4 regions of the Neomicrococcus lactis genome follow, and region 3 is predicted to be linked to each of the others. Evidence: riboswitches for the same ligand, from Rfam matches in the RefSeq annotation. Region 3 holds a riboswitch; each other region holds the start of a gene.
The links. A riboswitch is a leader RNA that binds a small molecule or an ion and turns the genes downstream of it on or off. The one in region 3 is predicted to bind S-adenosylmethionine.
Positions count from the first base shown of each region.

Region 1: it holds a riboswitch for S-adenosylmethionine, as region 3 does, so the genes downstream of both, acs (acetate--CoA ligase) here and BKA12_RS06215 (bifunctional o-acetylhomoserine/o-acetylserine sulfhydrylase) in region 3, are expected to answer to the same signal.
Region 2: it holds a riboswitch for S-adenosylmethionine, as region 3 does, so the genes downstream of both, BKA12_RS09920 (flavin reductase family protein) here and BKA12_RS06215 (bifunctional o-acetylhomoserine/o-acetylserine sulfhydrylase) in region 3, are expected to answer to the same signal.
Region 4: it holds a riboswitch for S-adenosylmethionine, as region 3 does, so the genes downstream of both, BKA12_RS08420 (acyl-CoA dehydrogenase family protein) here and BKA12_RS06215 (bifunctional o-acetylhomoserine/o-acetylserine sulfhydrylase) in region 3, are expected to answer to the same signal.

Region 1 is NZ_JACHBL010000001.1:1,877,870-1,885,215, forward strand. Features, by position in the region: gene BKA12_RS08485 (aliphatic sulfonate ABC transporter substrate-binding protein) at 1-975, shown strand, start outside; gene BKA12_RS08490 (ABC transporter permease) at 972-1,811, shown strand; gene BKA12_RS08495 (SDR family oxidoreductase) at 1,846-2,670, opposite strand; SAM riboswitch class I at 2,819-2,906, shown strand; gene acs (acetate--CoA ligase) at 2,900-4,858, shown strand; gene BKA12_RS08505 (hypothetical protein) at 5,800-6,243, shown strand; gene BKA12_RS08510 (histidine phosphatase family protein) at 6,443-7,117, shown strand.
Region 2 is NZ_JACHBL010000001.1:2,192,611-2,199,956, reverse strand. Features, by position in the region: gene BKA12_RS09940 (DUF1801 domain-containing protein) at 1-288, opposite strand, end outside; gene BKA12_RS09935 (hypothetical protein) at 539-781, opposite strand; gene dnaB (replicative DNA helicase) at 856-2,223, opposite strand; gene BKA12_RS09925 (DUF1801 domain-containing protein) at 2,832-3,263, shown strand; gene BKA12_RS09920 (flavin reductase family protein) at 3,270-3,818, opposite strand; SAM riboswitch class IV at 3,858-3,975, opposite strand; gene rplI (50S ribosomal protein L9) at 4,226-4,684, opposite strand; gene rpsR (30S ribosomal protein S18) at 4,700-4,939, opposite strand; gene BKA12_RS09905 (single-stranded DNA-binding protein) at 5,024-5,590, opposite strand; gene rpsF (30S ribosomal protein S6) at 5,631-5,936, opposite strand; gene BKA12_RS09895 (M18 family aminopeptidase) at 6,144-7,346, opposite strand, start outside.
Region 3 is NZ_JACHBL010000001.1:1,355,031-1,362,376, reverse strand. Features, by position in the region: gene BKA12_RS06230 (CPBP family intramembrane glutamic endopeptidase) at 1-194, shown strand, start outside; gene BKA12_RS06225 (hypothetical protein) at 567-1,547, shown strand; gene BKA12_RS06220 (VOC family protein) at 1,907-2,548, opposite strand; SAM riboswitch class IV at 2,860-2,974, shown strand; gene BKA12_RS06215 (bifunctional o-acetylhomoserine/o-acetylserine sulfhydrylase) at 3,011-4,381, shown strand; gene metX (homoserine O-acetyltransferase MetX) at 4,378-5,538, shown strand; gene BKA12_RS06205 (hypothetical protein) at 5,683-5,883, opposite strand; gene BKA12_RS06200 (hypothetical protein) at 5,906-6,346, shown strand; gene BKA12_RS06195 (hypothetical protein) at 6,418-6,738, opposite strand; gene BKA12_RS06190 (GDSL-type esterase/lipase family protein) at 6,806-7,346, opposite strand, start outside.
Region 4 is NZ_JACHBL010000001.1:1,857,600-1,864,945, reverse strand. Features, by position in the region: gene BKA12_RS08430 (acyl-CoA dehydrogenase family protein) at 1-795, shown strand, start outside; gene BKA12_RS08425 (NtaA/DmoA family FMN-dependent monooxygenase) at 796-2,226, shown strand; SAM riboswitch class I at 2,441-2,531, shown strand; gene BKA12_RS08420 (acyl-CoA dehydrogenase family protein) at 2,684-3,925, shown strand; gene BKA12_RS08415 (NADPH-dependent F420 reductase) at 4,081-4,719, opposite strand; gene BKA12_RS08410 (CoA-binding protein) at 4,852-5,259, shown strand; gene BKA12_RS08405 (AEC family transporter) at 5,309-6,286, shown strand; gene BKA12_RS08400 (DUF1206 domain-containing protein) at 6,379-7,305, opposite strand.

The sequences.
Region 1 (7,346 bases), 520 kb from region 3:
GCAGGCGAAGGCGGAAGTGGCCAGTCCGCTGGTTCGCAAGCTGCGTCGTCGTCCGCTAATGCCGCCGGCAAAGTCCTGAACATCGACTTCGCAACATACAACCCGCTCTCCCTCGTGTTGAAGGAGAAGGGCTGGCTCGAGGCGACGCTCAAGGATCAGGGTTACACCGTGAATTGGGTGCAGTCCGCGGGATCGAACAAGGCCAACGAAGCCTTGCGCGCCGGCGCCATCGACGTAGGATCCACCGCCGGATCCGCCGCACTCTTGGCCCGCTCGAACGGCTCGCCCATCAAGAACATCCTCTTGTACTCGCAGCCAGAATGGGCCGCGCTGGTAGTCGCGAAGGATTCCACGATCGCTTCTGTCGCTGATCTCAAGGGCAAGAACGTGGCCGCCACGAAGGGTACGGACCCATACTTCTTCTTGCTCCAGGCTCTCGAGGCGAACGGCCTCAAGGCATCGGACGTCACGGTGCAGAACCTGCAGCACGCTGACGGCCGCGCCGCTCTCGAAAACGGATCCGTGGACGCATGGAGCGGCCTCGATCCCATCATGGCCGGAGCCGAGCAGGCCGGCGCGAAGCTCATCTTCCGCAACGTGGACTTCAACACCTACGGCTTCTTGAACGCCACCGAGTCCTTCTTGAAGGAGAAGCCGGAAATCGCGCAGGCAGTAGTGAACGCTTACGAATACGCACGTGCCTGGGCACTCAAGAACGTCGAAGAGACGGAAGAGATTCTCGCGAAGGTCGCCGGTCTCGATGCGGCCGTGGCCAAGAAGGTCATCTCCGAGCGCAGCAACCTCGATGTGGATTCCACCCCGGGCGAGAAGCAGCGCGCTGTTCTCGAGAAGGTTGGACCGATCTTCGTCCAGTCCGGCGACGTGAAGGATCAGGGCACTGTGGACACCGCCCTTGCGTCCCTCTTTGATGATTCCTTCGCCAAGAAGGCTGACACTTCCAAGGTCAACGCATGAGCGTCAATCTCGGCCCCGACAGCTCGGTAGCAACGGCTGCGAGCGCAGACAACTCGACGGCCACGGCGCTGCGGTCCGGTAGCGGACTCGTAGGCAAGCGTATTGCTCTCGGTGCCATTGTGCCGCTGGCCATCCTGGTGCTGTGGCACTTTACGACGGCGCTAGGCGTCTTTTCGCCCGTCCAGCTGCCGTCGCCATGGTCCGTCTTGGAAGCCGGAATTGATCTGGCCCGCCGCGGCGAGCTGTGGGGTCACATCGCGATTTCTACGCAGCGCGTGTTCTTGGGCTTCGCCATTGGCGGGTTCTTGGGTCTGCTGTTCGGCTCCCTGCTGGGCCTGTCCAACATCGCGGACGCCCTACTTTCGGCGACCATCGGCGCTTTCCGCGCCGTGCCATCGCTCGCATGGGTTCCGCTGCTCATCCTCTGGCTCAAGATCGGTGAGAACTCCAAGGTCACCCTGATTGCCATCGGTGCTTTCTTCCCCGTGTTCACCACGGTGTACTCGGCGTTGAAGCACGTGGACAAGAACCTCGTGGAGGCCGGCCGCGCGTTTGGCCTCAAGGGCGTCAAGTTGTTGACCACCATCCAGCTCCCGGCCGTGGTGCCGTCCGTTTTCTCCGGACTGCGCTTGGCACTGGCTCAAGCCTGGTTGTTCTTGGTCGCGGCCGAGCTCATTGCATCATCCATGGGTCTGGGCTTCTTGCTCACGGATTCCCAAAACAACGGCCGCACGGACCGGCTCTTGCTGGCCATCGTTTTGCTCGCGGTGATAGGAAAGATCACGGACGCGCTGTTGGGACTCGTGGAGCGCAAAGCCGTCCAGCGGTGGGCCTAACTATCTAAGTGCCCACCGCTGCATAGCGGAACACTCAACCGAGCTTCGAGAAGTACTCCAACACGCGCTCGTCCGCCCAGCTCCACGCGTCTTCGCCGCGCAGCACTACGTCCGCGCCGCCATCGCAATAGATGGTCTGGCCGGCACAGTGCGTGTTTTCCACGGAGGTCAGCCAGATCAGCAGGTTGGCAATCGACTCTGGCGGCTGGTGGTAATTCAGCGGCATCGGCACCACGGAATCAACCATTTTGACGCCCTGCTCGTTGCTCAACAGATCGGCGGTCATCGGCGTAGTCACGATTCCCGGCCCCACAGCGTTGAGCGGAATTCCCACACCGGCCCATTCCGGTGTGACGGATTGCGCGCGAACCCACCGGGAAATAGCTCGCTTGGATGATGAGTAAATCATGCTGCCACCGCGCGGATCCTCCGCGAGCTGTGCGGCAATTTCGAGGGCTTTGGCTTCGTCATTGCTCAGCAACGCTTCGGTGAGCGGGGTGAACTGAGGCTGCAGCGAAGACATCGAAGAGACCAGTGCCGCACGCGGAGCATCAGATTCAGCCAACACCGGACGCAGTCCCTCGAGAAATTCGGTCATGCCGAAGTAATTGATGGCGGCCGTCGCGGGAATCGGATGAGAAATTCCCGCGCAGGCAATCACGGCATCAACTTTTCCGCCGGCCGCGGCGAGCGAATCTTGAACTGCTTTCTGGCGACCTTCCGGTGTGCCGAGGTCGCCTTCAACGTCGGTTCCGCGAAGGTCTACGCCGACCACCGTCTCGCCGCGTTCGCGCAGAATCTCCGCGGTCTTCTTTCCAATGCCAGATCCTGCGCCAGTAATGATGTAGGTACGTGCCATATCCGGTACTCCCAAGCTTCAGTGAGGTCATCAATTGATGGGCACTGCCAGACTATCCGCCCAACATTGCCTGAGATAGAGGCAAAATCCCGCCACACCACGTAACCCATTTTGCTTCTGCCCCGCCTCGTGGCGTTGAGTAGAACGGTACCCATCAAGAGCGGCTGAGAGACCTGGCTCCGCGACGCCGCAGCAACCCTCGCAAGAGTTGGTGCTACCGCCAGGGCCGATGGAAGGATTAATTTTGTCTTTTTCACCTTCAATTACGACGGCGCAGCTCACCGAGGATTTCCCCTCTGAGGAAGCGCGGCTTGAGTTTTGGGCGGACGCTGCTCGCGAGCTCGAGTGGGCCGTTCCGTTCACGAAGATTCACTCGGCTACCCCGGTAGATCCCACGAACGAGCGTGGGCCGGACATTCGCTGGTACGAGGACGGCAAGCTCAACGCTGCCGTGAACTGCGCCGACCGCCACGTTGCTGCGGGTAAGGGCGACAAGGTCGCTTTGTACTTCGAGGGAGAACCCGGCGACCGCCGCGCGGTGACCTACAAGGATCTCGCGGAGGAAGTCGCTCAGGCAGCCAACGCGCTGGAAGAACTCGGCATCAAGCACGGTGACCGCGTGGTCATTTACCTGCCGGTGCTCGTGGAAACTGTCGTCATCACGCTGGCCTGCGCACGCATCGGCGCGATCCATTCGCTGGTCTTCGGCGGCTTCTCCGCCGAGGCGCTGCGCTTCCGTGTGGAAGATACGGGAGCCAAGCTCCTTGTGACCACAGACGGACAGTTCCGCCGCGGCAAGACGGTGGCCGTGAAGTCGAACGCTGACGAAGCCGTCTCGGGCGAGAACAACATTGAGCACGTCCTCGTTATTAAGCGCACGGGAGACGAGATCCCCTGGACTGAAGGCCGGGATGTTTGGTGGGACGACGTCGTCGTACGGCAGTCAACAACCCACGAGGCACCCGCTTTCGACGCCGAAAATCCCCTCTTCATCATGTACACCTCCGGCACCACCGGGCAGCCGAAGGGCCTGGTCCACACCACCGGCGGCTACCTCACTCAAGCCAGCTGGTCCCACCGCTTCCTCTTCGGAGCCAGCGAGGAGGACGTGCATTGGTGCACCGCAGACCTCGCGTGGGTTACGGCGCACACCTACGAAATTTACGGTCCGCTTTCCAACGGCGTGACCCAAGTGATCTACGAAGGCGTGCCGAATGCGCCGCACCCCGGCCGTCACTTCGAGGTCATTGAGCGCTACGGCGTCACTACCTATTACACGGCGCCCACGCTGGTGCGCTCGCTCATGGGCTGGTTCCCAGACGGCATCCCCTCCGAGTATGACCTCTCCACGATCCGCCTCTGCGGCACCGTCGGCGAGGCCGTAAATCCCGAGGCATGGACCTGGCTGCGCAAGAATGTTGGCCGCGATACCCCAGCCGGCGTGCCAATGGTGGACACGTGGTGGCAATCGGAAACCGGTTCTACCGTTTTGTCGCCGCGCCCTACGGACACGAAATTCAAGCCCGGCTGTGGTTCGCGCGCACTCCCCGGATTGGCCGTGGACATCGTGGACGACGACGCAGCTACCGTCCCAGCGAACGTGCAAGGCCACATTGTGGTCACCAAGACGGGTCCCGCGATGGCGCGCACGGTGTGGGGAAATCCGCGCCGCTACTACACGTCTTATTGGGAGAAGTACGCCGAGCAGGGCTGGTTCTTGGCTGGCGACGGCGCACGCTTTGACGACGACGGCGATATCTGGATTCTTGGCCGCTTGGATGACGTCATCAACATCTCCGGACACCGCCTCTCCACCATCGAGATCGAATCCGCGCTCGTCTCCCACCCTGCCGTGGTGGAAGCTGGCGTGTGCCCGACCTTCGATGCGAAGACCGGGCATGCCGCGACCGCGTTCGTGGTGCCACACGACAAGTCGTTGATTGGAACGGCATCACCCGAGGTGGTGGCCTCCTTGCTGGCTCACGTGTCCCACGAGATTGGGCCCATCGCGAAGCCGCGCGACATCGTGTTTGTGCCGGACGTGCCGAAGACCCGTTCCGGCAAAATCATGCGCCGCCTGTTGACCCAGCTGTTTGAAGGGTCTCCACTCGGCGACACCACCTCGCTGCAGAACGAGCCGTGCATCCCGGAGATCAACGAGATCTGCCGCGAGCGCGTGGGGGCCTAACGCTTCGCCATCGTCGCGCTTGCCTCCCGTCCTGCGGCCGTCCGGTCTCGGGCGTCCGGTCATGGTCCCAGTCCCGCATCGTCGCCATCCTTGCGGATTCGTTGGTCCACAAGCGACGAATCCGCAAGTCCACGAACGTATGCTCACGCGTCACCCTCACACACACCCATGTGATTTGCTCTTGAATCGCTCGCGAGCTCACAGTTTGCCCTTGAAAGGGTCCTGCTCACTTCAGGTGGCGCGAGCATCAAAGCATGAGATTCAGTGAATTCCGGTACATCACCGCACGAAAAGACCGATCCATCGACGGGGAATACTCCCGCCTATCTCGAAACTTTCGGGCCGGCGACATCGTCCGGCTCAATCCTTCCATCTATATGCCGACCGAGCAGTGGTTGTCCCTGAAGGCCCAAGACCGGCTTCAAGCATGCGTTGGCGCTGTGGCGCTGGCGGCTCGTCCTCACACCTTTGTTGGCGCCACAACGCTCGGCCTCTATGAAATCCCCTTGGTTAAACCCGGCGTCCTCGAGTCTCCGCAAATATTTGTCGGAGTGAAGACTCTCGGTAGCGTCCGAGTTCGAACGCCAATTGGGTGTTACGGCAACCTTCCTGACGCGAGAGTGCGCTATGCAGCGCAGAACTCTGGCCGCCAAGAGGTTGCCGTGCTGCCACAGCCTCCAAGAATTCGTGGCCAGCTCTTGTCAGGTTCAAGGAGCACTGAGCTTTCCTTAGAGGATTGGTCATACAGGGTTGCCACTGAAACTCTTAGTCAAGCCCTCATTCGTTGCATCCATAGTTTCCCTTTCGAATCACGTGTAGTCATCATTGAGCATCTCCTTCGTTCCGGAACGACTTTGCGGAGCGAAATATACGAAGCCTGCGGACGCCAAATAAGCGCACGAGCTGACGGGACTGTGCGCTGGACTAAAGAATTCTTAATCATGCTTGCCCAGGGTCAACCGATCCCCTGCAGGCGGAGAGCTTTCGAAGAGGCAATCGCCTTTGCGACTCTCGCCAACGAGTCCGTCGGCGAATCGCTGAGCCATGCTCTCATCCACAAGCTGGGTTTTGAAGCACCCCAACTTCAAGTACCGATGCAACTTCCTAGCGGTCGCTTTGTCAGGCCTGACTATTTTTGGCCGAACGTGCGAGTTGTCGGCGAATTCGATGGAGCTCACAAATACACCAAGTCCATGCAGGTGTCAGGCAAGGAGCCGAGCCGAGTGGTCTACGAAGAAAAGCTGCGCGAAGATGGAATCCGTTCATTGGGCCATAGAGTCTGCCGTTGGACGTGGGCAGACCTCATGAACCCAGAGCGACTGGCCCGAATTCTTTCCAATGCAGGCGTACCCCGGAGCTCAGGCGTCCGCCGATTCGGCGACTAACCGTCAGACACCTCGCTGATTCAGGAGATTCGGTTGTAGTTGCCACTCGAGTCACCAAACGCAATCGTTGCCAAACTTGCATATTCGTTGCCTGTTGACCGACGATTCTGCAAGTCTGGCAACGCATGCGAATCGAGAAGTCTTTATACCTCAACGTCGAATCATCATGATCACTTCACTTCAGGACTAAGCTCTTCACATGGATCAGGCACACGTGGATCAATACGAGGCGGCTCAAGACCAAGCAGTTCAGAACGAGGACGTTCAGGAAGCGTCGGGGCTAGCATTCGTGCGTCACGGCCAGACTGACTGGAACGCCGAAGGCCTCCTGCAAGGCGGCACGGATGTTCCGCTCAATGACCACGGGCGACTTCAAGCGCATGACACCGCGCAGCTCCTGAAGAAGGCCGGCCCTTGGGATGTCATCGTCTCCTCACCCATGAAGCGCGCTCTCGAGACGGCAAAGATTCTGGCCGAAGAACTCGGCTGCGATCACCACATCAAGACCTATGCCGAGCTCAAAGAACGCTCCTACGGCGATCTTGAAGGACAGTGCCGCGTCACGCAGAGCCCTGAAGTTCAAGATGCCATGCACCCGCCGGCACACATCGCTTTCGAAGACCTCGATGACTACGAGAAAAAGGCTTACGAAAAAGGCCTCCTGCCAAACGTGGAACCTTCCCAGAGCGTGGGCGAGCGCGGCGCCGCAGCCGTCCGTCAGATCTGCGAAGACTTCCCGGGTCAGCGCGTAGTAATCGTCAGCCATGGAACACTCATTCGCTTGACCATGGACGCGCTCACGGGCGAACGCCACCCGAGCGTTGAAAACGCGGAGATCGTTTACATTCCGGGTCCGGTAAGCGTCGACGCCTAAAACTCAAGAGACAAAGGGCCGCCCTCAAAAGGGCAACGCGCAAACCTCAAGGCCAGCGCAACAAATCGACTCCCCGATTCGGCCCAGACCACTCGCACCGCTTAAGATCAGGAAAGCAACCATCCCGAGCGGCTGAGAGACCTGGATCGCTGACGCCGCAGCAACCCTCCGTCCACATGAACGTCTAGACGACTTCATGCTGGCCAAGGAACGGTGCTACCGCCAGGAC
Region 2 (7,346 bases), 840 kb from region 3:
CTGGTTTCCGTTGCCGTTGTTGAAGAGGCCGTGCGGATCTTCGTAGAGCGCGCCGAAGTTGAAGGTGAGCTTGATCTTGTCCTTGTGCGCATCACCCACAATCATGATGCCGTCCTTCTCCCAGACAGGGCTGCCCATCCACTTCCACGTCTCCGTGACGTCGGGAACGGCCTCGTGGATCCAAGAACGAAGCTGCGCGAACCGCTCGCCGCGCCAATCCTCTATGCTCGCAATGTGCTCGTCAATGACGCGTGGTGCTTCGTCCTGATTCTCCAATGCAGCGGTCATGGCCCGTCCTTTCAGTCACGAGTTAATGTACAGCGAACTATTGGTAAGGACATTCTCAGATGACCGCAGATGCGTTAGCCGCTTTTGAAGCGGAGCGACCCCGCTTGATCCGCGTGTTTGCGGCTCTCTGGAACCACCGAGATCATCGATAACCTGCCCGGTTGGCTCACCACTGTCACCGTCCGACTGCGCTCGGATCGCTTGCGCGCGGCAAGGATGATGCACTTCTCGTACGACGCCGCCGCTCCAGTTAAGCGGGATTCTCCGGCAAGTCTGCAAAGGCTTTCTTCATGTCGCGATACCAGCCTAGGGCTGCCCACGGCTTGCGCCAGCGACCCTTCATGTCTTCGCGTGCAGCCACGTGGGTATCGTCGCCAGCTTTGACGGTTTCCTTGAGGTGCTTGTCTTGGGCGTTGATCACGTCGTCGGCCGTCGTGCCGGTATGCGCGAGATCGCAAGGGCCGCTTAGCTGGCGGCAAGTCATGGTTTTCATGGTTCTGATCCTTCAAGTAGTTGCTGACTACTCTATTGACGCATGACGGGCCGGAAGTGTGACCGTTGGCGGGATTAGTCACGAGCCATGTTGCTAAAGCGCGAGTAGTGGCCCTGGAAAGCCACCACAATGTTGCCAGTAGGACCGTTGCGGTGCTTGGCCACGATGATGTCAGCTTCGCCCGGACGCTCGGAGGTGTCCTTGTTGACCACGTCATCGCGGTGTAGCAAGAGCACCACGTCGGCGTCCTGCTCGATGGAACCGGATTCACGAAGGTCGGAAATGACCGGGCGCTTGTCCGGACGGTTTTCGGAGCCACGGTTCAGCTGCGACAGGGCGATCACGGGAACGTCGAGCTCTTTCGCGAGCAGCTTGAGCGCACGCGAAAACTCGGAAACTTCCTGCTGACGGGATTCCACGCGCTTACCGGAGCTCATGAGCTGCAGGTAGTCGATGATCACGAGCCGAAGGTCATTCTTTTGCTTCAAGCGACGGCACTTCGCACGGATTTCCATGAGGGACATGTTCGGCGAATCGTCGATGAAGAGCGGCGCGTTGTTGAGGCGGCCCATGGTGTTGGCGATCTTCTGCCAGTCGTCGTTCTGAACGTTGCCTTTTCGCAGGTCCTGAAGCTGTAGCTGGCCTTCGGCAGACAACAAACGCATGGCGATTTCGTTGCGGCCCATTTCCAGCGAGAAGAAAACCGTGGTCATGTCATGGTGGATGGACGCCGAGCGCGCAAAGTCCAGCGCGAAAGTGGACTTACCCATAGCCGGACGGGCAGCGATCACGATCATCTGGCCGCCGTGGAGGCCCTGAGTCAGGTTGTCGAGTTCGTAAAAACCGGTCGGGACGCCGGTCAGGCCGTCGCCCTTGTGTCCATTGGCCTCGATCTCGTCAACGGTGGCTTCCATGATGTCGCGCAGAGCCACATAGTCTTCCGCGGTTTCACGTTCAGAGACCGCGTAAATCTCCGCCTGAGCGGCGTTGACGACCTCCTCAACCTCGCCGCCCTGTGCATAACCCATGTTCACGATGCGAGTGCCGGCCTCCACCAGACGGCGAAGCACTGCGCGCTCGTGGACAATCTCGGCGTAGTAGCCGGCGTTGGCAGCCGTAGGAACGGACTGGATAAGCGTGTGAAGGTAGCCAGGTCCGCCGACACGGCCGATCTCGCCGCGCTTCGTGAGCTCATCGGCGACCGTCACGGCGTCAGCTGGTTCACCCTTGCCATAGAGGTCAAGGATGGCCTCAAAAATGGCTTCGTGGTTGGGGCGGTAGAAGTCAGGCCCGCGAAGTACTTCGATGCAGTCGGCGATCGCGTCCTTCGAGAGCATCATGCCGCCCAACACGCTCTGCTCAGCGACCATGTCTTGCGGCGGTGTGCGCGCAAACTGCTGATCGCCAGAACGTGATCCTTGGTCCAGATGCTGAACGGCCACGAACCCTCCTCAGGTCATTACTATGAATCCGCGCGAATTCGCGGCGGCAAAAAAGCCTCGCTCTCTGCCTTTCGCTCCCATTCTTTCTACTGCCACCGACACTTAGGAAAGGGGGTTCGAAGGGGTGTGAAAAATGCTCACGAAGCAATAGAGCTCAAGCAACCATAGTCCCCTATTTCGCGGTACTCAAACGAGTTATCCACAGGCCATGTGTATAACTGACGTCTTCATCCACGACCTGTGTGTATAACTTGGGGATATCCACTCGATCCTCAACTTGTTTCTCCACACTAACAGGCGCTGACTAGGCATAATGCATTTTTGCGCTTGTGGATCCAAAAAGCTTTTCCACAAACCCTCAGGTAGTGCTTGCAGGTTAGCTGGGTCATATCACACCCGGATACTTGAATATTTGGTGATATGCACACAAGTTATCCACAGACCAAGGGTAGTTGTGCACAGACACGCGCGGTCGGTGACTTTTAACTTGACGGAATAGCGAAGTACATGTTCTAGGCACCGCATCTGAACAATGTTCACATCGCGTGGCGCTGACCAGTGTGCATATAGCCCGAGACATTCGAAGCCGCGCGCTTTAGATTGGTTCCATGGCCGAGAACAAGACTCAACCCACCAACGTCGACCCTCGAGAGTTCATTTCAGCAGTGGAGCACCCAACGCGCCGCGCAGATGCCGAAGTGCTGCTGGAGCTCATGGAGGAGATCACCGGCAAGCCTGCGGTGATGTGGGGTCCTAGCATTGTGGGGTTCGACGAATACTTTTACCACTACGAAAGTGGGCACAAAGGAACGGCACCCATCGTCGGCTTCTCGCCCCGTAAAGCCAGTTTGTCTCTCTACGGACTCGGCAACGCACCAGAAGCCTCCGAGCTGCTCTCGAAACTAGGCAAGCACAAGGCCAGCGTGGGGTGTGTGTACGTCAACAAGCTCGCTGACGTAGATGTAGACGTCCTGAAAGAACTAATCGCTCTAGGGCACCGTTACGGCGTGAACGTCTTGGATCAGTCCAACGAGAAGTAGGCCCGCTTAGACGAGCGCGTTGTCCTTGAGGGTACGGAACGCAGAGCCGTGGAAGACCAGCGGTTCGTTAGCGTCTCCGTGCGTCTCGTGACCGTGAACGCGCAACAGGACTACCTGGTGGTCGCCGGCGGGGAATTCGGACTCTACGGAGCAATCCAGCCACAAAGCTGCGTCCTCTAGGAACAATGCTCCCTCGTCTGTGGAGGCGAGGTTGAGTCCGGCAAAGCGGTCGCCATCGCGCGAAGCGATCTGGCGGCAGACGCCTTCATGCTTTTCGCCCAGGATAGAGACGCCGATGCGCTGTGCGCCGCGAACAATCGGCCACGTGCGGGAAGAGTTCTGCACGGCGAACATCACGAGTGGTGGCTCAAGCGAGACGCCCACCGTGAAGGAAGAAGCGACAATTCCCTGAGGCTGTCCGTTCACGATGGCGCACAAAGCGGCCACACCGGAGGGGAAGCGAGAGAAGGCCTGTCGCAGGGACTGGGCACCCACATCATGCGAGATGGTGCCGTTCCCCGTGGTCTGTGAGGAGTGCTCGACGCTGGCGGTCATGTTGATCCTTACGTGACTCGTCCGCAGTCCGACTTTCGGATGCAGTACTTGCGAAGCGGGGTCTTCTCCCGAACGCCGAATCATCACCTGGAGCACCCCACTACTACCAGAGGGTTGCCGGTCAACCAGCCAGGGCTTGTCATTGACTCTCTTGATTCTGAAGTCCACGTTAGAGCGGATTCGATCACCGCGTCAAAAGTCCACGAAATATTTCGAAAGACTCGCAGTCCATCACTTGACATCAAACAGTCAATGCAAAAATAAGGATTCCGCCGAATATTCCGCCGATCGATGGCGTGAAAAGGACCGGAGGTAGGCGGTACAAGGGTGAAATTGAGCAGTTAAAGCAAAAGAGCCGCACCCCGAAGGGAACGGCTCTTTCGACCAATCAGCTTGTCAGCTCGAGGTTACTTGCCCTTTGCGGCAACAACCTGAACTTCAAATGCAGCCAAAACGTCTTCGTGCAAGCGAGCGGTCACGTTGTGGTGACCAACAGACTTGATGGCGTCCTGGATCTCGATCGAGCGGCGGTCGAGGGAGCCGAGGCCGGCTTCTTCGATTGCAGCTGCGATGTCAGCAGGCTTGACGGTGCCGAACAAACGTCCGGTGTCGCCAGCCTTGACTGCGAGACGGATGGTGGTGGACTTGAGCTTTGCAGCCAAAGCCTGTGCATCCTCGAGGTTTGCAATGGCCTTTGCAGCGCGAGCAGCGTTGAGAGCCTCAACGTGCTTTTCAGCGCCCTTGGTCCAAAGCGTTGCGAATCCGCGTGGGAGGAGGTAGTTACGGGCGTAGCCGTTCTTTACTTCCACCACATCGCCTGGGGTGCCCAGACCGGTAACTTCGTGAGTCAAAATGAGCTTTGCCATGTTTGTTTTCCTTCCTTAGCCGCGGCCAGCGCCGGAGTAAGGCAACAAGGCGACTTCACGAGCGTTCTTGATTGCCTGAGCAATCTTGCGCTGTTCCTGAACGGAAACGCCGGTCACACGACGAGCACGGATCTTTCCGCGATCGGAGATGAACTTACGCAGCAAAGCTACGTCCTTGTAGTCGATGACCGTCACGTCGGCGGCCTTCAGTGGATTCGACTTTGGTTTGGGCTTACGGAGTTCAGCCTTAGCCATCGTGGAGCTCCTTTTCTGTTGGAGCCCGCAGATCAATCTGCGGGATGGTGAATGTTTTTGTTGAGTAGAAGATCAAGCGGGCGTTTAGAACGGTGGTTCGTCGCTACCCATGTCATTGCCCCAACCATCCGAAGAGGATGATGCGGAGCTTTCCCATGGGTTGTCGTTCTGGCGCTGCGGTGCGGAGTTTCCTCCCCAGCTTCCGCCGGAGTTGCCTCCGCCGAATCCGCCAGCGTTTCCACCACCGGCATTGCCGCCACCAAAGTTGCCGCCGCCACCGCCGGAGCGCTGCGCACGGGTTACCTTTGCCGAAGCGAAACGAAGCGATGGGCCGATTTCCTCGACCTCAAGCTCCATCACGGTGCGACGTTCGCCCTCTTTAGTTTCGTACGAACGGGACTTCAGGCGACCCTGAGCGATGACACGCATGCCCTTCGTGAGCGTCTCAGCTACGTTTTCAGCAGCTTCGCGCCACACAGACGCGCGGAGGAACAGCGCTTCGCCGTCCTTCCACTCGTTGGACTGGCGATCAAAGGTCCGAGGCGTCGATGCGATCGTAAAGTTCGCAACGGCGGATCCGGACGGGGTGAATCGAAGTTCGGGATCGGAAGTCAAATTTCCGATCACAGTGATAACTGTCTCGCCTGCCATGGTTCCCCTTCAGTAGTGTTCGTACGCGGTATCCGCGAGATTACTCTGCGGAAACCTTCTGATCTTCCGGACGAATGATCTTGGTACGCATGATCTGTTCAGACAAAGAAAGCTGACGGTCGAGTTCGGCCGACGTCGTAGGCTCTGCCGTGAAGTTAACGACTACGTAGATCGCTTCAGACTTCTTCTGGATTTCGTATGCCAAGCGGCGACGTCCCCAGATATCAACATTGTCAACGGTTCCGCCTTCGTTGGTAACAACTTCGAGGAACTTGTTGATGGTTGGTTCAACGGTGCGCTCGTCGACCTCTGGGTCGATCAGCACCATCAATTCATAAGCACGCATGTGAACCCACCTCCTTTGGACTTAACGGTCACGGTCTTTCCGCAACAGGAGGTTCTTCGCGTTGGTGCTTGCAACCCCAAAAGGACATGCGGGTGCAAACAACCTCAGCTATCTTACCGGAATTTCTTCACTAACCATAACGACGGCGATGCTCAGCACCGCGCGCAGCCTGAGGTTATTGAGGACAAGACCGGGGCGACCCACTGCCTACTTTGAATTGTGGGTGAAGAACTCTTGAGCGATGCGTGCAAGGCCGTACAGATCCTCGACGTGCGCCATTTCTCGCGCGGAGTGCATCGAGAGCAGCGGAACACCCACGTCAAGGGTGCGAATACCCAGTCGGGTGGCCGTGATGGGGCCAATCGTGGAGCCACACGGCATGGCGTTGTTGGACACGAACTCTTGGTACGGAGCATCGGCTTGAGCACACCACTGCGTCCAGGCTGCTGCACCCACGGCGTCCGTTGCGTAGCGCTGGTTGGCGTTGATCTTGAGCAACGGACCCTTGCCGGCTAGCGGCTGGTTCGCGGGATCATGGCGCTCGGGGTAGTTCGGGTGGATCGCGTGGCCCGCATCAGAAGACAAGCAGATCGAATCAGCGATGGCGCGGTAGCTATCTTCCGTGGAACCACCCAACGAGAAGCCAATGCGGCGCACCACTTCCTCGAGGAACGGGCCAGCAGCGCCCGAACGGGATGCGGAGCCAATTTCCTCGTGATCAAAAGCTGCGAGCATCGGAATCTGAGAGAGCGACTCGTCGGCAACACTCTGAAGCGCCACGAGGGAAGCGTGCACGGAGCTCAGGTTGTCCAAGCGTGCGGAAGCTAAGAATTCGGACGTGGCACCAAAGAGAGCTGGTGCCTGCGCGTCGCAAGCTACGACGTCGTACCCGCCAATAGTGAGCGGATCAATCCCGGCAGCCTCCGCCAAGACCGCCAGCAAGTCCTGCTCATCCGCGCGGCCGGTGCCCCAGATCGGGTTCATGTGGCGCTGCGGATCCAGCTTGAGGCCCTCGTTGACGCCGCGATCCAAGTGGATGGCCAGCTGCGGGAAGCGCAAAAGCGGGGCCGTGCGCGTGAGGACTTCGGTGCCGTCATGCGTGACGATGCGGCCAGCGAGGACCAGCTCGCGGTCCAGCCACGAGTTCAAGAGCGGTCCGCCGTACACCTCCACGCCAGCCTGCAACCAACCGAAGGAGCTCGTGGTGGGCTTGGGCTTGAGCTTGAAGGACGGCGAATCCGTATGGGATCCCAAGATGCGGAAGCCCGTTGCCGCCGTGACACCTTGCGGAATTACGAACGCGATCACGGCGCCGTCGCGCTGCACGTAGTACTTTCCGGCGTTCAGACTCCAGGCTTCGGTCTCGATGAGCGGGCTGAAGCCAGACTCCGTCAGTCGACGCACCGCTTC
Region 3 (7,346 bases):
TGGTCCGCGGGTCCTACCACCTGTATCAAGGCGTGGGTCCGTTCATCGGCAACTTCGCGATGGGCCTGATCTTCGGTGCGTTCTATCTGAAGTACCGCCGAGTCATGCCGCTCGTCTATGCTCACTTCTTGCTTGACGCCGTTGGTTTCGTGGGGTTTGCGCTGCTCGGGCCGATGATCGGAATCGGATCCTAGCTTTCGGATTCTCTGGAATTCGCTGCGTCGACGCACACACTTTAACGTCAACCTAGGCCACGTGAGGCCTCGCCGAACTTCAGCAACGGTCACTTTGACGTCGATTTAGGCCAAGCGAGTCCTTGCTGACACGCAGTCACAGGCCCTTTGACGTCAATTTCAGCCAAGTGCATCCACGATTCCCCGCCATTACGGCGACATTGACGTCAAAATGCACCAGGTTGCGGGGAGATTCATCTCAGTCACCCCTCATTGACGTCGATCGAGTCCTGCAAATTCGCCTTCATTTGGTACTTATCGACGTCAAAGTTTGGGGGAGCGTCCAACCGGCAGGTTTCGTCAGCTTTGGGGCCGTATCAGCAACCTGGATCTGTGGATAACTCAGGCTTGCCACAATTAGTCAGCAAAGATCGAGGTGTGAGCCAAAGACTTCAATTGCCAGCGCAGCTACAAGCTGGCCCGTTTTTCAGCACAGACTTGCCTGAAATTGGAATGTCCAGACGGCAACTGCGATCCAAATCCATCAAGCGCGCAAAGATGAATGGACTGTATTTTGCGGCGGAAACAAAGTTCGATGAGATGGATGTTCTGCGAGCGGTCTGTAGGAAGTACCCGCGGGCCTGGGTGAGTTATTACTCTGCAGCGCGAGTTCATGGGCTCTGGATCCCGAGGGAGTTGCCGCAAGACCAAATACACGTGTCTGTCGAGTATCCGCATTCACGTATCCGCCGTGCCGGTCTTGTGTCTCATGAGTCCCGAGTCAGTCGCAATCTCATTGACCTTGGGCCTCTGCGGATAACCAGCCCGGCCAGAACTGTGATGGACTTAGCTTGTTTCCTATCAACTGATGACCTGACAGCGCTCATTGACCAACTCATCCGCCTGCCGCGACTCGCTTTTGAAGGTATTGAGCGTCCACTCATGACGCTGGCTGAGTGGAACTCGGAACTTGACACTTTTCACGGAACTGGAAAGAAGAAGCTGGTTGTCGCTACGAAGCAGGCGCGCATCGGTTCGGACTCACGTGCCGAGTCATTGCTTCGATTGGAGATTATTCGCTCAGGGCTGCCGGAACCTGAGCTCCAGCTGACCTTTGGTCACATTGGGATACCTGGTTTCAGCGCGGACATGGGCTACAAGAAGCTCCGAATTGCCGTTCACTATGACGGCCGAGATCACCGCAACGCTGCACAACACCATGGTGATAACAGTCGGGACTACTACTTGGAAAAGGCGGGATGGCGAAACCTTCGGTGCAGCGCCGTGGATTTCAACGAGGGCTTCAAAACCTTCTGCCAACGACTGCGACTGGTTATTGAAGAACGTCGGACCGAATTGATGGTAGCGGCCTAAGGTCAAATGCAGCCATTGAGCGTGGCGCCCTAAATCCACCTGCACCCAATGAGCGTGGCACCCAAAATCCACCTGCACACATTGAAGGCACATCGCTCGCCTGCTTGATTCATTCGTCTAAGACGACACCTGGTTATCTATTCGTTAGTGCTCGAGCCCTACCCAAAAAGCTTTGACGTCATTTTGGTCCACGTGGAACTAAAAATTGACGTCGATTGGTGCCAGCAAACATTCATGGAGCTGGCAGCAATCGACGTCAAAGTGAAACGAAGAAGGCGGCATTGATCAGAGCGCGCGTTTCGTGAACCGTTTGTCCGGACCTCGGGAAGCGGAACACGAAAGCGGCCGAACGCTAGAAACTAGATTGTGACTTTGCCCTTGGGGGTCTCAAATTCGACGGACAAGATGCCTGGAGCGCCGGACGGTGCAACAAAGTCCATGGAGACGTCTTCAACAACGTCATCAGCTGGTGAATCGAGCCAATCGCGAACGCGAGCGGCCGAGCCTGCAATGGTGATGCGGTCAATGCTGCCAGTCGGCTCAAGTGCCTGGGAAGGGTGCAGATCCTCCATGTTGTCGTCCCAACGCAAGAGGTAAGGAACCTGCGGATCGGCGATGACATCGTTGATGCCAATCTGGCGCCACAAGAGTTCGCGGCCATCAGGGAAACGACGGTTTCCTGGAACGGATCCACGTCCAAGACGCTCCTCGAAGGGTGCCAGATCTTCGGCGTAAACAGCCCAGCTCATCCAGCCGCCGCCCATTTCGGAGCGGGCTCGAACGGCTTGACCGAAAGGTGCCTTGAGTGAGGAAGGATGATCCAGAACCTCAACGACTTCAAGGTATTGGCGGTTTTTGAGCGGGAAAATCACGTTGCGCGTACCAAAGCGTGGGTGAACACCGCCCTTGACGAATTCGAGACCCAAAGCCTCAGAAATCCGGTTCGCTGTTTTCTCTAGTCCGTCTGGTCCACATGCGTAGGAAACGTGATCAAGCCTCATTGCTCCATCTTGGCACTTTGGCAATTCAGGTTCGAATTAGGGTGTCCTAAGTTACATTCGATGCTCTATTTATGTAGGGGAGTCCTCAATCTTGTAGCCGTGGGTGTAGGAAGGCTGGCTGTCCGCAACTAGTGCCTAGCCCGGAATGCGCAGTAGTGCATCACTTCAGGAAGGCGCACCAGGTCGTCACCTCAGGAAGAAGCCCCATCAGAGATCAGGAAGCGCAGGGTCTCAACGTCGAAACGTTGACAAGTATGAAGCCAAGAAGATGCTGGCTTGAAAAGACCGACCACACCAGAGAAAATGAACTAGGTCATGAGTGCCAGCAGATAGCCCCGGCTTGCTGGCCGGCAACCCTCCAACCGCGGTGGGGTGCCCCGGGTGAAGACCAGGTCCTGTACGAAGTGTGCAGGGCAAGCGCGGTGTTGCCTTTATTTGGCGCACCCTCAAAATATTGAGGAGATGAACATGTCCCAGCAATGGAACTTCGAAACGCTTCAGATTCACGCAGGTCAGACGCCAGATCCCAGCACGGGTGCACGGGCACTTCCTATCTACTTGACCACGTCGTTCGAATTCCCAAGCGCCTCCACAGCTGCAGCACGTTTCGCTCTGCAGGACCTCGGACCGATCTACACGCGCATCGGCAACCCCACTCAGGACGTTGTTGAGCAACGCATTGCCGCACTTGAAGGCGGTGTCGGCGCACTTCTTCTGTCTTCCGGTCAGGCCGCAACGACTTACTCGATCTTGAACTTGGCCGAAGTTGGCGACCACATTGTTGCCAGCCCATCGCTCTACGGCGGAACCCAGAACCTATTCAAGCACTCCCTCAAGAAGCTCGGCATCGAGGTCAGCTTCGTTGAGAACCCAGATGACATTGAGTCCTGGAAGGCCGCGGTCAAGCCAAACACCAAAGCATTCTTCGCAGAATCCGTGTCCAACCCACGCCAGGACGTCCTGGACATTCGCAAGGTCGCGGACGTCGCCCATGAGGCGGGCGTCCCGCTGATCGTGGACAACACTCTGGCCACCCCATACTTGATCCGCCCGATTACGCACGGCGCAGACATCGTGGTGCACAGTGCCACCAAGTACCTCGGTGGCCATGGCACGGTCATCGGCGGCGTCATTGTCGACTCCGGTAACTTCGATTTCGCCAAGGATCCAGAGAAGTTCCCTGGCTTCAACACCCCGGATGAGTCATACAATGGTCTGACGTTCGCGAAGGACCTTGGCGTCAACGGCATCCTCGGCGCGAACCTTGCCTACATCCTGAAGGCCCGCGTCCAGTTGCTTCGCGACCTCGGCTCCTCGATCAGCCCATTCAACGCCTTCCTCATCGAGCAGGGTCTGGAAACGCTGAGCCTCCGCATGGAGCGCCACGTCGCCAACGCCCAGAGGGTTGCAGAATTCCTCGAAGGCCACGATCAGGTCGAGAGCGTCCAGTTCGTGGGCCTCAAGTCCAGCCCTTGGTACGAACTTGGCCAGCACTACGCGCCACACGGTTCCGGCGCCATCGTTGCCTTCAATATCAAGGGTGGCAAGGACGCAGGCCAGCTCTTCGTCGACTCTCTCGAGCTTCACTCGCACGTTGCCAACCTCGGTGACGTCCGCTCGCTCGTGGTTCACCCAGCATCCACCACGCACGCCCAGCTCACTGAAGCTGAGCAATTGAAAGCCGGCGTCACGCCAGGTCTGGTGCGTCTCGCGGTGGGCATCGAGAACATCACGGACATCATCAACGACCTCAAGCAGGGCTTCCAGAAGGTTCTTGCGGGACGCGATCAGGGCATCGACGCCGAGCCGGTCGCTGCAGGGGAGCGCGCGTGACCTTGACTGTCCGAGAGCTAGATTCGCAGCAGCGTCCCGTCCCTGACGGTCACGTGCAATTCGCTGACGTTGGCGAGTATACGTTCGAGACCGGCGGATACCTCCCGAGCGTCACGCTGGCCTTCGAAACTTGGGGCACGTTGAATCAAGACGCCTCAAACGCGGTGCTGCTACTACACGCCCTGACCGGAGACACGCACGTCGCGAAGGGTGAGTCCAACGAGCCTGGCTGGTGGGATCAGCTCGTTGGTCCTGGCGGAATCGTGGACACCAACAAGTACTTTGTGGTGGCCCCGAACATGATCGGCTCTTGCTACGGCTCCACCGGCCCGGCGTCGATCGCGCCGGATGGTCGCCCGTGGGGTAGCCGTTTCCCATTCACGACCATTCGCGATTCTGTGAACCTCGAACTGCGTCTCGCCGACGATCTTGGCATCAAAAAATTCCATGCCGTGGTCGGCGGTTCAATGGGCGGCGCTCGAGCACTTGAGTGGGCCGTCACGGCACCTGAGCGGGTAGCGCACTGCGTCGTCGTAGCGGCCTGCGCGCAATCCTCAGCCGAGCAAATTGCGTTCGCGCAAGCTCAGACCGCGGCGATTCGTTTGGACCCGAATTACCGTTCCGGAGATTATTACGACGCCGCCAGCTCACCTGCCGCAGGCCTCGGCATTGCCCGGAGAATTGCGCACGTGACGTACCGTTCGGAGCCTGAGCTGGAGACGCGGTTCAGCCGCGCGAACCAGGGTGAAGAGAATCCATTTGGCGGAGCGTCCATCTCGCACCAGCGCGGTCGTTATGCAGTGGAAAGCTACCTTGATCACCAAGCAGACAAGCTCGTAGACCGGTTCGACGCGAACTCTTACGTGGTGCTGACCGAGGCTCTCATGAGCCACGATGTTGGCCGTTCGCGTGGGGGAGTAGACGCTGCACTCGCAAGCGCGGCGGACGTGAAGTTCTTGGTGGCCGCGGTGAATTCGGACCGCTTGTACTGGCCGGCGCAGTCGGAAGAGATCGTCAAACGAGTAGATCAAGGTGACGGCGTCTATACGATTGACTCGCCGATCGGGCATGATGGGTTTTTGACCGATATTCACCAACTCGGGCCGGTGCTGAATGAACACGTTTTTACGGCGCGCGGGGATCAGGAACGCAGCTAGCTCAACACACACGGCTAGCGGTTCACACACACTGATTCATCGCGCGCGATGGAGTGCGCTTGGGGTCGCACTCGCCATCGCCCTCAGCGGGTGTTCCACCGACTCTAGTGCTGTACGCATTGGACCGGGCTCGGCGGGTGGATCTCAAGTGGGGTCGTCAGTGGGAGCCACGTCTGGCGCTTCGGTCTCGGCTGGTTCAACCTCAGCCGATTCAACCTCCGCCGGTTCAACCTCAGCCGATTCAACCTCCGCCGGTTCATCTGCGAGCACTTCAACCACGGATACGTCGAGTGCGGGCGCGAGAGCGTCAAGCTCAGATACCGCGACGAATGAGTCGCGCTCCATTGTGGTGACCCATGGAGGTGCGGTGCTGACGACGGTTCAGTTGAAACCAGTCACCGCGGAACCTGGCGATGAGATTGATGTCGCTAAAAACGTCGGCGGACTCATCGATGTCAGCCTGAAACAGAACCCCATGTTGGTGTTCGGTCATGCGGCTGGAACTGACGAAGGCGGTGAGTTCTCGAAAGAAGACTTCAGCCAGATCTTCAAGCTTGTCCCGGGCGACACCATCACGTACTTCGAGGGCACCAAGCAGCGCGTCTTTACGGTCACCACCAGCGAGGCGATGACCGGCGCGGATATCTTGACGGTCCCGGAAGTCACCAACAATCTCAACGAAGTGTGGTCACAAGTGGGCGCTGCGGCGCCATATCTTCGACTAGTCACGATCGAAGACAAAGCCATGACGAACTCTGCTGACTACAAGGGTCACTGGGTTGTCACCGCTTCTTCAACGGGCGGTTAACTTCTCAAAGGCCAAGACTTCACCACCGGGCGGGTTCCTGTGACTTTGGGGAACCCACCCGTCGTGGAAGCCTACAATTCGCGCAGGATACGCGCGCGAGCGTCGTCGTATTCCGTGGAAGTAATCTTTTGAGAGGTACGTAAGGCTTCGAGTTCATCGAGGCGTTCCTGCGAGGTTTTCGGTGCTGACGCGCGTAAGTTCTGGCCGAACTGCCCCACGATGTCCGTTTGCATGGTCATGGGGTCATAGCCTTGGCGGCGGGCGGTAGCGCTATTGCGGACGATCGAGACCACAATAAAAACTGCGGCGAGCACGAACAAGATGATGAAGATTCCGGTCAGAATCGGGAACCAGAAGGCCATTTGGCCGTACATTCCATCTTGGTTAAACATGTGCTTTGCTCCTTAAATCGGAGTCTGCCGCCCGGGATTTCCGGCCGGAGTCTAAGAACGCCTGGCCTTAGAGGTCCGCGATCTCGTGGCCTGGAGGCATGGCGCCGCCAAAGACCGGGCTTGCCGAGGGTCGCTTGGCCGTAAGGCCATCACCACTGGACTGGTGTCGAATACGGCGGACAACCCACGGAACCAAATGCGTGCGTGCCCACACTAAGTCCTCGCTTCGCGCGGTACGCCAACTCTTCACAACTGCAGGCTTCGGCTCAAACGGCTTGAGAGTGTGCTCCACGCCGAGCGAGTCTAAGACCATCGCGGCGATGGTGTGGTGACCCACGGGGGAAAAGTGCAAGCGATCATCCGCCCACATTTCGGGGCGCTGCAGCTCTCGGAGCGCCCACATGTCAGCCGTCACGGCGTCGTGACGCTGAGCTACCGCGCGCAAATTCTCGTTATAGATAGCAACGCGACCACGAACGGATCCCAGAACGGGAGTGTTTCCAATGTCGGGACCGGTGAAAATCACAATGGTGGCGCCAGACGTTCCCAAGATGCGGATCATGGTGTCAAAGCGTTCGGCGAGGGCATCTGGATCGGCGCCTCGGCGC
Region 4 (7,346 bases), 500 kb from region 3:
GAGAAGTTCTACACGACGGGTTCCATCTTTGCCGACTGGATTGTGGTTATGGCGACAACTGACGGCGTTGAGGGACGTCAGTATGCGATCGTTCCGCGGCATGCGAAAGGTGTGCAGATTCTGGATGACTGGGACGGGTTCGGCCAGCCTCTCACCGGTACAGGAACGGCGATTTTTGATGACGTTCCTGTCGACGAAGAGAACATCATTCAGCGTCGTCCGAGTTCCACACTTGAACCTGCGTTCTTCCAGACCTGTCTTCTCGCAGTCCTCGTAGGCATTGGACGGGCTGCTCGTGATGAGGCCGCGAAGATTGTTGCGACTCGAACTCGCACGTTCAATACAGGTTCGGGCGTCGCGTTTAAGGACGAGCACCTTATTCAGCAGTTGGTCGGCAACCTTGCCTCTAACGTCTTTGCCGCACAGGCCATTGTTGAGACGGCTGCCCGAAGCTTGGACGCTGCCACTGATGAGTCACTTGGACTGAGCCCAGAGGAAGGCTACCTGCGAGCGGAACTTGCAGTGCAGCAAGCGCACGTCGCGGTTCCCAAGTTGATCCTTGATGCAACGAGCGAACTGTTCGATGTAACTGGCGCGTCGGCTGTTTCGACTTCCAAGGCGCTGGACCGATACTGGCGAAATGCCCGCACGGTTGCAACCCATAACCCAGTGGCGTTCAAAGCTCGTTCGGTGGGGGACTACTTCATCAACGGCACGATTCCGCAGGGACTTAATGCCATTGGAGAAGCGCCGGCATCTTCAACGTCCTCAGAGCTGAAGGCGGGATCAAACTAATTGGGCACTTTCGATGAGCGACCACGGTTGGCGCTTTCTGCGTTCTTGATGAACACGTCCAGCCACATCCTTGGTGGATTGTGGCGTCACCCGGATGCGCAACAGCACCGTTTCTATGATTCGCAAATCTGGATTGATTTGGCGAAGAAGCTCGAAGCGGCGAAGTTCGATTCCTTGTTCTTTGCCGACGTGGTGGGCCTTTACGGCGACCACGAGGGCGGCTGGGCATCTCACGTGCGCAAAGGTTTGCAGATTCCAACGCACGATCCACTGACGTTGCTCGCAGCGATTGCTACGCATACGAAGGACATCGGACTCGCGGCAACCAGCTCCGTGATTCAGGCGCATCCTTTCCAATTCGCCCGGCAAATGTCGACGCTGGATCACATTTCCAATGGTCGTGTGGGGTGGAACATCGTCACGAGTGTGCTGGCCAATGCCCACATCAACTTCGGAGCTTCAACGTTGCCGGCACACGATGACCGGTACGGATGGGCTGAGGAGTACGTCGCTGCGTCCTACAAGCTGTGGGAGGGGTCCTGGGACGACGACGCTCTGCTTGCGGACAAGGACAGCGGAATCTATGCCGACCCTGCCAAGGTGCACAAGATTAACCATCGCGGGGACTACTACTCCATTGATGGACCACATCTGGCGTTGCCGAGTGCCCAGCGCACACCATTCTTGTTCCAAGCCGGTTCATCCCCACGAGGCGTACAGTTTGCGGCCACTCATGCGGAAGCTACTTTCCTGTTTTCTCCTCATCCTGAGTATGTCCGAAAGAAGGACGCTCAGCTCACTGAGCAGCTAGCAGCTGCGGGTCGGAAGCGTAGTGACATCAAGGTCTTTGCCGGATTGTCCTTCGTGGTCGGTTCGACAGAGGAAGAAGCAAAGCGGCTTGAAGCTGAATACGACGAATATCTAGATCTTCACGCCATCATTGCTCACATCGGCGGTGGCCTGGGCGTGGACTTCGGCGGCTTGGACCTTGATACGCCGATCGGTGAGGTGAAGACCGAGGGAGCTCAGGGAGTTCTTGAAGCAGCTCTAGCCTCGACTCCAGGACGAAATCCGACGCTGAGGGACTTGGCGTATTACCGGGCAAAGCAACAGCAAATTGTTGGAACACCCGATCGCATTGCGGACACGTTGTTGGAGTGGCAGGACGCAGGAATTGATGGGGTAAACGTCATCAATCACATCCTTCCTGGTTCCTATGACAACTTCATCGATGGCCTCCTTCCTGAACTTCAGGACCGGGGCATTGCCCAACGCGAGTACGCTCAGGGGTCTTTGCGGCAAAAGCTTTTCGGGCGCGGAGATTACTTGCCTGCAAACCATCCAGCTGCACAGTATCGGGGTGCTTTTGACGACCTCTCGGCAGAAGCAGCTGAGCGGTCCCTGGAATTGGCTCGGGGGAGCGAGGGCTAGGCCCAAACCGGATATCAGGGGTGCGTCAGCGGTTGATGAAATCAGTCCTGACGCACCTTTGTCCTGCGCCCAGCGGCAGATGCGCTGTCATTCGATGAAATACGCATGCAGGGGAAAATGTTCGACATAAAGTTACATCTGTGTCGAAATATTTACGTCAAGCTGTCTCAGGCTTGCAAATTCAAAGAATCTTCGATTAGATTTTAGTTACCACTTACCATCAAGAGCGACTGAGAGACCTGGCTCCGTGACGTCGCAGCAACCACCTCAATCGAGGCCGGTGCTACTGCCAGGACCGATGGAATGCATGAGCAATTTCTTCTGTCCGTAAGCCGAGCTGTTGTGGGGTTCGGCTTGTGATCGGGATCTGGCTGCGCGCGTTTCATCGGGGCGATGAAAGGAAAGCCATGAGAACTTCACTTACCTCCCCACTGACTGTGTGCAGCGAGGTCTCCCGATGAGTCAGCAACAGTTTTCTTGGAGCTTGGCAGTCGGCACCGAATACCAGCAGCTTCAGCGCCGATTCGCTCCGATCTTTGCTCGCATCGCTGACGGTGCACTGGCCCGAGACCTTGAGCGGGTCCTGCCGTTTGAACAGGTCAAGTGGCTCGATGACGCTGGCTTCGGAGCACTTCGCGTTCCGGCAGAATTCGGGGGCGCTGGTGTTTCACTTGAAACGCTTGGACGCTTGCTGATCGACTTGGCGGCTGCGGATTCCAACGTGGCGCACTTGTACCGTTCGCACTTGGGCTTCGTGGAGTCGGTTCGATTCTTCGATCCGGCCCGCCGTTCGGAATGGTACGGCCGCATCCTTCAGGGCGAAACGGTAGGAAACGCGTCCACGGAAAAGGGCGGAAACGTCATCGGAACGCTCAACACCAAGCTCACTCGGGCGCTTGACGGAACCTGGCGCCTCAATGGCGAAAAGTTTTACTCCACGGGCACCGTGTTCTCCGACTACACGCGAGTATCCGTAGCTGTCGACGGTCGCGAAGGACGTTCGTTCGTCTTGGTGCCGATCAATGCGCTAGGCGTCTCTGTTTTTGATGACTGGGACGGCTTTGGCCAAAAGCTCACTGGTACTGGAACTACGGTTTTCGAGGACGTCGTGATCCCAGAAAACCTGATCTTTGAACGCACTATTGGAACGCTTCCGGCCATTACCGAAGCCGCATTCTTCCAGTACGTCTTGCTGGCTGTGCTGGCCGGCATTGCGAGAGGTGCTCGAGACGCTGCGGCGGAGCTGGTGTTAAAGCGCCAGCGCACGTTCAACACAGGCAGTGGCTTGCCGTTCCGTGAGGATCCATTGATTCAGTCTGAAATTGGACGCATTGCTGCCAAGGCGTTCGCTGCGGAATCGACGGTGCTGGCTACTGGTCGAGAGCTCGATACAGCTCTTAACGAAGCTCTGGAAACGGGCGATGTCAGTGGTGCGTACCGGGGCGAAGTGGCCGTTGAAGCTGCGCAGATCATTGTCCCGGAGCTCTCACTTGATGCCGCTCAGGCCCTGTTCTTGACTGTTGGCGCATCGGCAACGAGCACCAGTAAGGGGCTAGACCGCTTTTGGCGGAACGCTCAGACGGTGGCGACGCACAACCCGATTGCGTTCCGAACCCGAAGCCTCGGCGACTTCTACATCAACGGCACGATTCCCGAAGGCCTCAACGCCATCGGTGACGCGAAGCCGCAGACAGCCTGAAGTTTGAGGCAGCCATAGATTTGCGGCGACGTAGCGGATGGTGGGCATTAGCGTCCTCAGGGAAACCGCGGGACGCAGGCTGCGTCGTCGTAATTTAAAATAAGCAGGGCGCACACTCCGAACGTGAGTGGGCGCCCTGCGGTCTTTGGAACTAACTAGCCAGCAATCTGGATTGCGGAACCCCACTGGAAGTTCTCGTAAGCCGGGTTGACCTGGAGGGCCATGTGGAGGAGCTGGAAGCCCTCGAGCTCGCGAGCGTGGTGCAAGCCGCCTACTTCGATGGCGCGCATATCGGCATCGTTTACGAGGGATACGACGGCGCTGCGTGCTTCGGCGGAATCTGCGGCGATGAACACGTCAAGTGGCTGGCCGTTGATCTTGCCGGATGCAAGGTTGCCTGCGAAGACGGTGTTGAATGCCTTCACGAAGGTGGCGTTAGGTGCCAATCTTGCGAGTTCCTCGGCAGCGGACGTGCCGGCAGGAACCGTGAGGGAATTGAAGGTCTCGAAGTTAACGGGGTTGCTGATGTCGATCACGATCTTGCCGTCCAACGCGGAGCCGAGGCTCTTGACGACTTCCTGAGCGGCATCGAAAGGCAATGCCAGGACAACGATCTTGCCGGAAACCTTCTGGTCAAGTGCGGCGCCGGAAACGGCTCCGCCAAGCTCGGCTGCGAGTGCTTCAGCCTTTGAGGCGTCGCGAGTGAGGATCTCGAGGGAACGATCTGCAGCAACGACGCGCGAGCCGATGCCGCGAGCCATGTTTCCTGCACCGATGATGGTTACGTCAGCCATGTTGGAACTCCGATTCGTAAAGAGCGAGGCGAGCCACGCGAAGAAATTCTTGAATATGTTGGTCACGCTATGTGTAACTAACTTGAATCTTCAAGTATTCCCGAGCGGTGAACATGCAAGTAGGGTGAGGGCATGAATGATCCCGAAGTCATACGACGTCTCTTGACCACGCCCGCCAGATGGGCTGTGGTGGGGCTCTCGAATAATCCTTTGCGCGCGGCGCTGGGTGTATCGCTTCAGCTCAGGGACCGGTTTGGCATGGAGATTGTGCCCGTGAATCTGGGCGGTCAGGACGTTCACGGCGAGAAGGGGTACCGGAAACTTGCCGATATTCCGGGGCGCATCAACGTGGTGGACTGCTTCGTGAACTCGCAGAAGGTCGGTGCCGTGGTAGATCAAGCCATCGAGGTCGGCGCGGATGCGGTGTGGATGCAGCTGGGCGTGATTGATGAGGCGGCGGCTGAGCGTGCTCGGGCTGCCGGGCTGGACGTCGTCATGAACACGTGTCCTCTGATCGAAGCGCCGAAGTTTGGGTTGTAGGGTTAAAACGCCCTTCTGAGCACTACTGCGAGCACAATCCGAGTGAGTCATGTTTCTTGAAATCCTGCTGAAGATCCTTCCTCTATTCTTGGGGATCTTGGTGGGCTTCATCTGTAGCTACTGGAACCGATTCAGAAACGCGGAGCCCGCGATCTCGGCGTTCGTGTTCTTCATTGCGCTTCCGTGCTTGCTGTTCTTCTTGACGGCCAAAGCCGATCTTTCCCACGGCATTCCAGGTGCCGTTTTGGCATCCATCTTGGTGGGAACGCTCGTGTACTGGGCGTTGATTGGTTTGGTCTTTTGGCTCACGAACGGCCGTAATCTGAACATCGCGCTGTCGTCCTCGATGGGCGGCGCTTTCGGAAACGTCGCCTACCTCGGCATCCCCGTAGTCATGGGTGTGCTGGGACCGGCTGGTTACCTTCCCGCAATCATCATCCAGTTGGTCCACAACGTCATCTTCATGGTGGGCTATCCGCTGATCCACGGAGTCATGTCGCCTCAAGGATCGGGCAGCAAGGTGCGGCAGTTCGGCCGGGCTTTGCGTGACTCCCTCTTGAAGAATCCCATCATGTGGGCCGTTATTTTGGGCTTCGTGGTGAATTTCGTGGGGTGGCCCCAAGATGGACCCATCATGGAGTTCGCTGACTTGATGTCCGCGGCGGCGTCTCCGGCTGCTCTCTTCGCGGTGGGTCTGGGCCTTCGCCCATCGTTTCAGGCCATCCGCGGTGGTCAGCTCAAGATCCTGCCGGTGGGCTTCGCGACGGTTGCCAAGCTTGTGATTCTCCCGGCCATCACGTTCCTCGCGCTGCTCACGGTAGGGCAGTCCTTGTTCACGATGGACGGCGGCAAAGACTGGATCTTCGCGATCCTCATCATGGCAGGCATGCCCACAGCGGGCACCGCTTTTGTTCTCGCTACAGCGGCCAAGGGCGACGCCAACCTCGTGGCGGCTACCATTCTGGGCACGAACATCTTTGCGGCAGTGACCTTGCCGTTGCTCGCGACGCTCGCGCTCTCTCAGTAACTAGCGCTCTCTCGGTAGCCACCTCTCTCAGTAACCACCGCTGTCCGTAAAGACTTGCGCGTGGGGTTAGCTGCGGCGTCGTACTGAAGGGACTAAGAATCCATGTCCGCGAGACGCGCGCGGAAGAAGAGATAAATTCCGTATGCGATGAGGCCGGCGCCAATGAATGCGAGCGCGGGGACGCCGAATGACTGGTCGCGGATGGCTTTGAGGGCGCCGTCGAAGCCGGTGGACTCGTGCGGATCGTCTTGCGCGGCGGCGACGATGATGAGCAGGCCAACTGCCGCGAGCGTGAGGCCCTTCGCAACGTAGCCCACAGTGCCGAGCGCTTTCGTGGCGGTTCGGAGCGCGCCACTTTGCGGCAAGTGTAGGTCCTTCTCGAAACGTCGCGAGACGCCCTTGAAGACGAAATATCCGCCCACAATCACGAAGATGATGCCGCCGATGATGAGAAGGATCGGACCGCCGGGCAGCGAATTGATGGTGGCCGTGGTGTTCTGCGCGGACTCCTGGCTGTTGGAACCCTTGCCGAAAATGAACTGCGCGAACACCACCGCAATGCCGCCAAACACCAGGCCAGTGCCGACGTTCTTGAGGATGCGGCCCAAAGTCTTGACGGTGGATTGGTCCTTGGCGCCTGTGAGGTCAGCTTTGGTTTCGCGCGCGGCTTCCTTGAGATCATCCGTGGACACATCACGCAGGCCGTCCACGCCGCCGCGGCCGAAGAACGCCGAGGAGATGTGCCAGAGGGCCATGAATGCGCAGCCAATGAGGCACGTCCACAGCAGCACCGGACCGTAGGCCTGCTGTTTGAGAAGGGAAATGGCACCGGACTGGTCGGCGTTCTCATCTCCGCCAAACGCGAGGCTCCACGCGAGCGCCCCAATGAGCAAGTGCAAAATACCGTTCGCCACGAAACCCACCCGCGCGAGACGCTCAAACCACGGGTGGTTCGAAGTGCGCTCCGCCGCGTTCACGGCCCGCTCGGTGTGCTGTTTAGCCCGGTCAAGATTGCTCACGGTGACTTGCCTATCTTTTCATGGACTCACGAGTCTCTTTT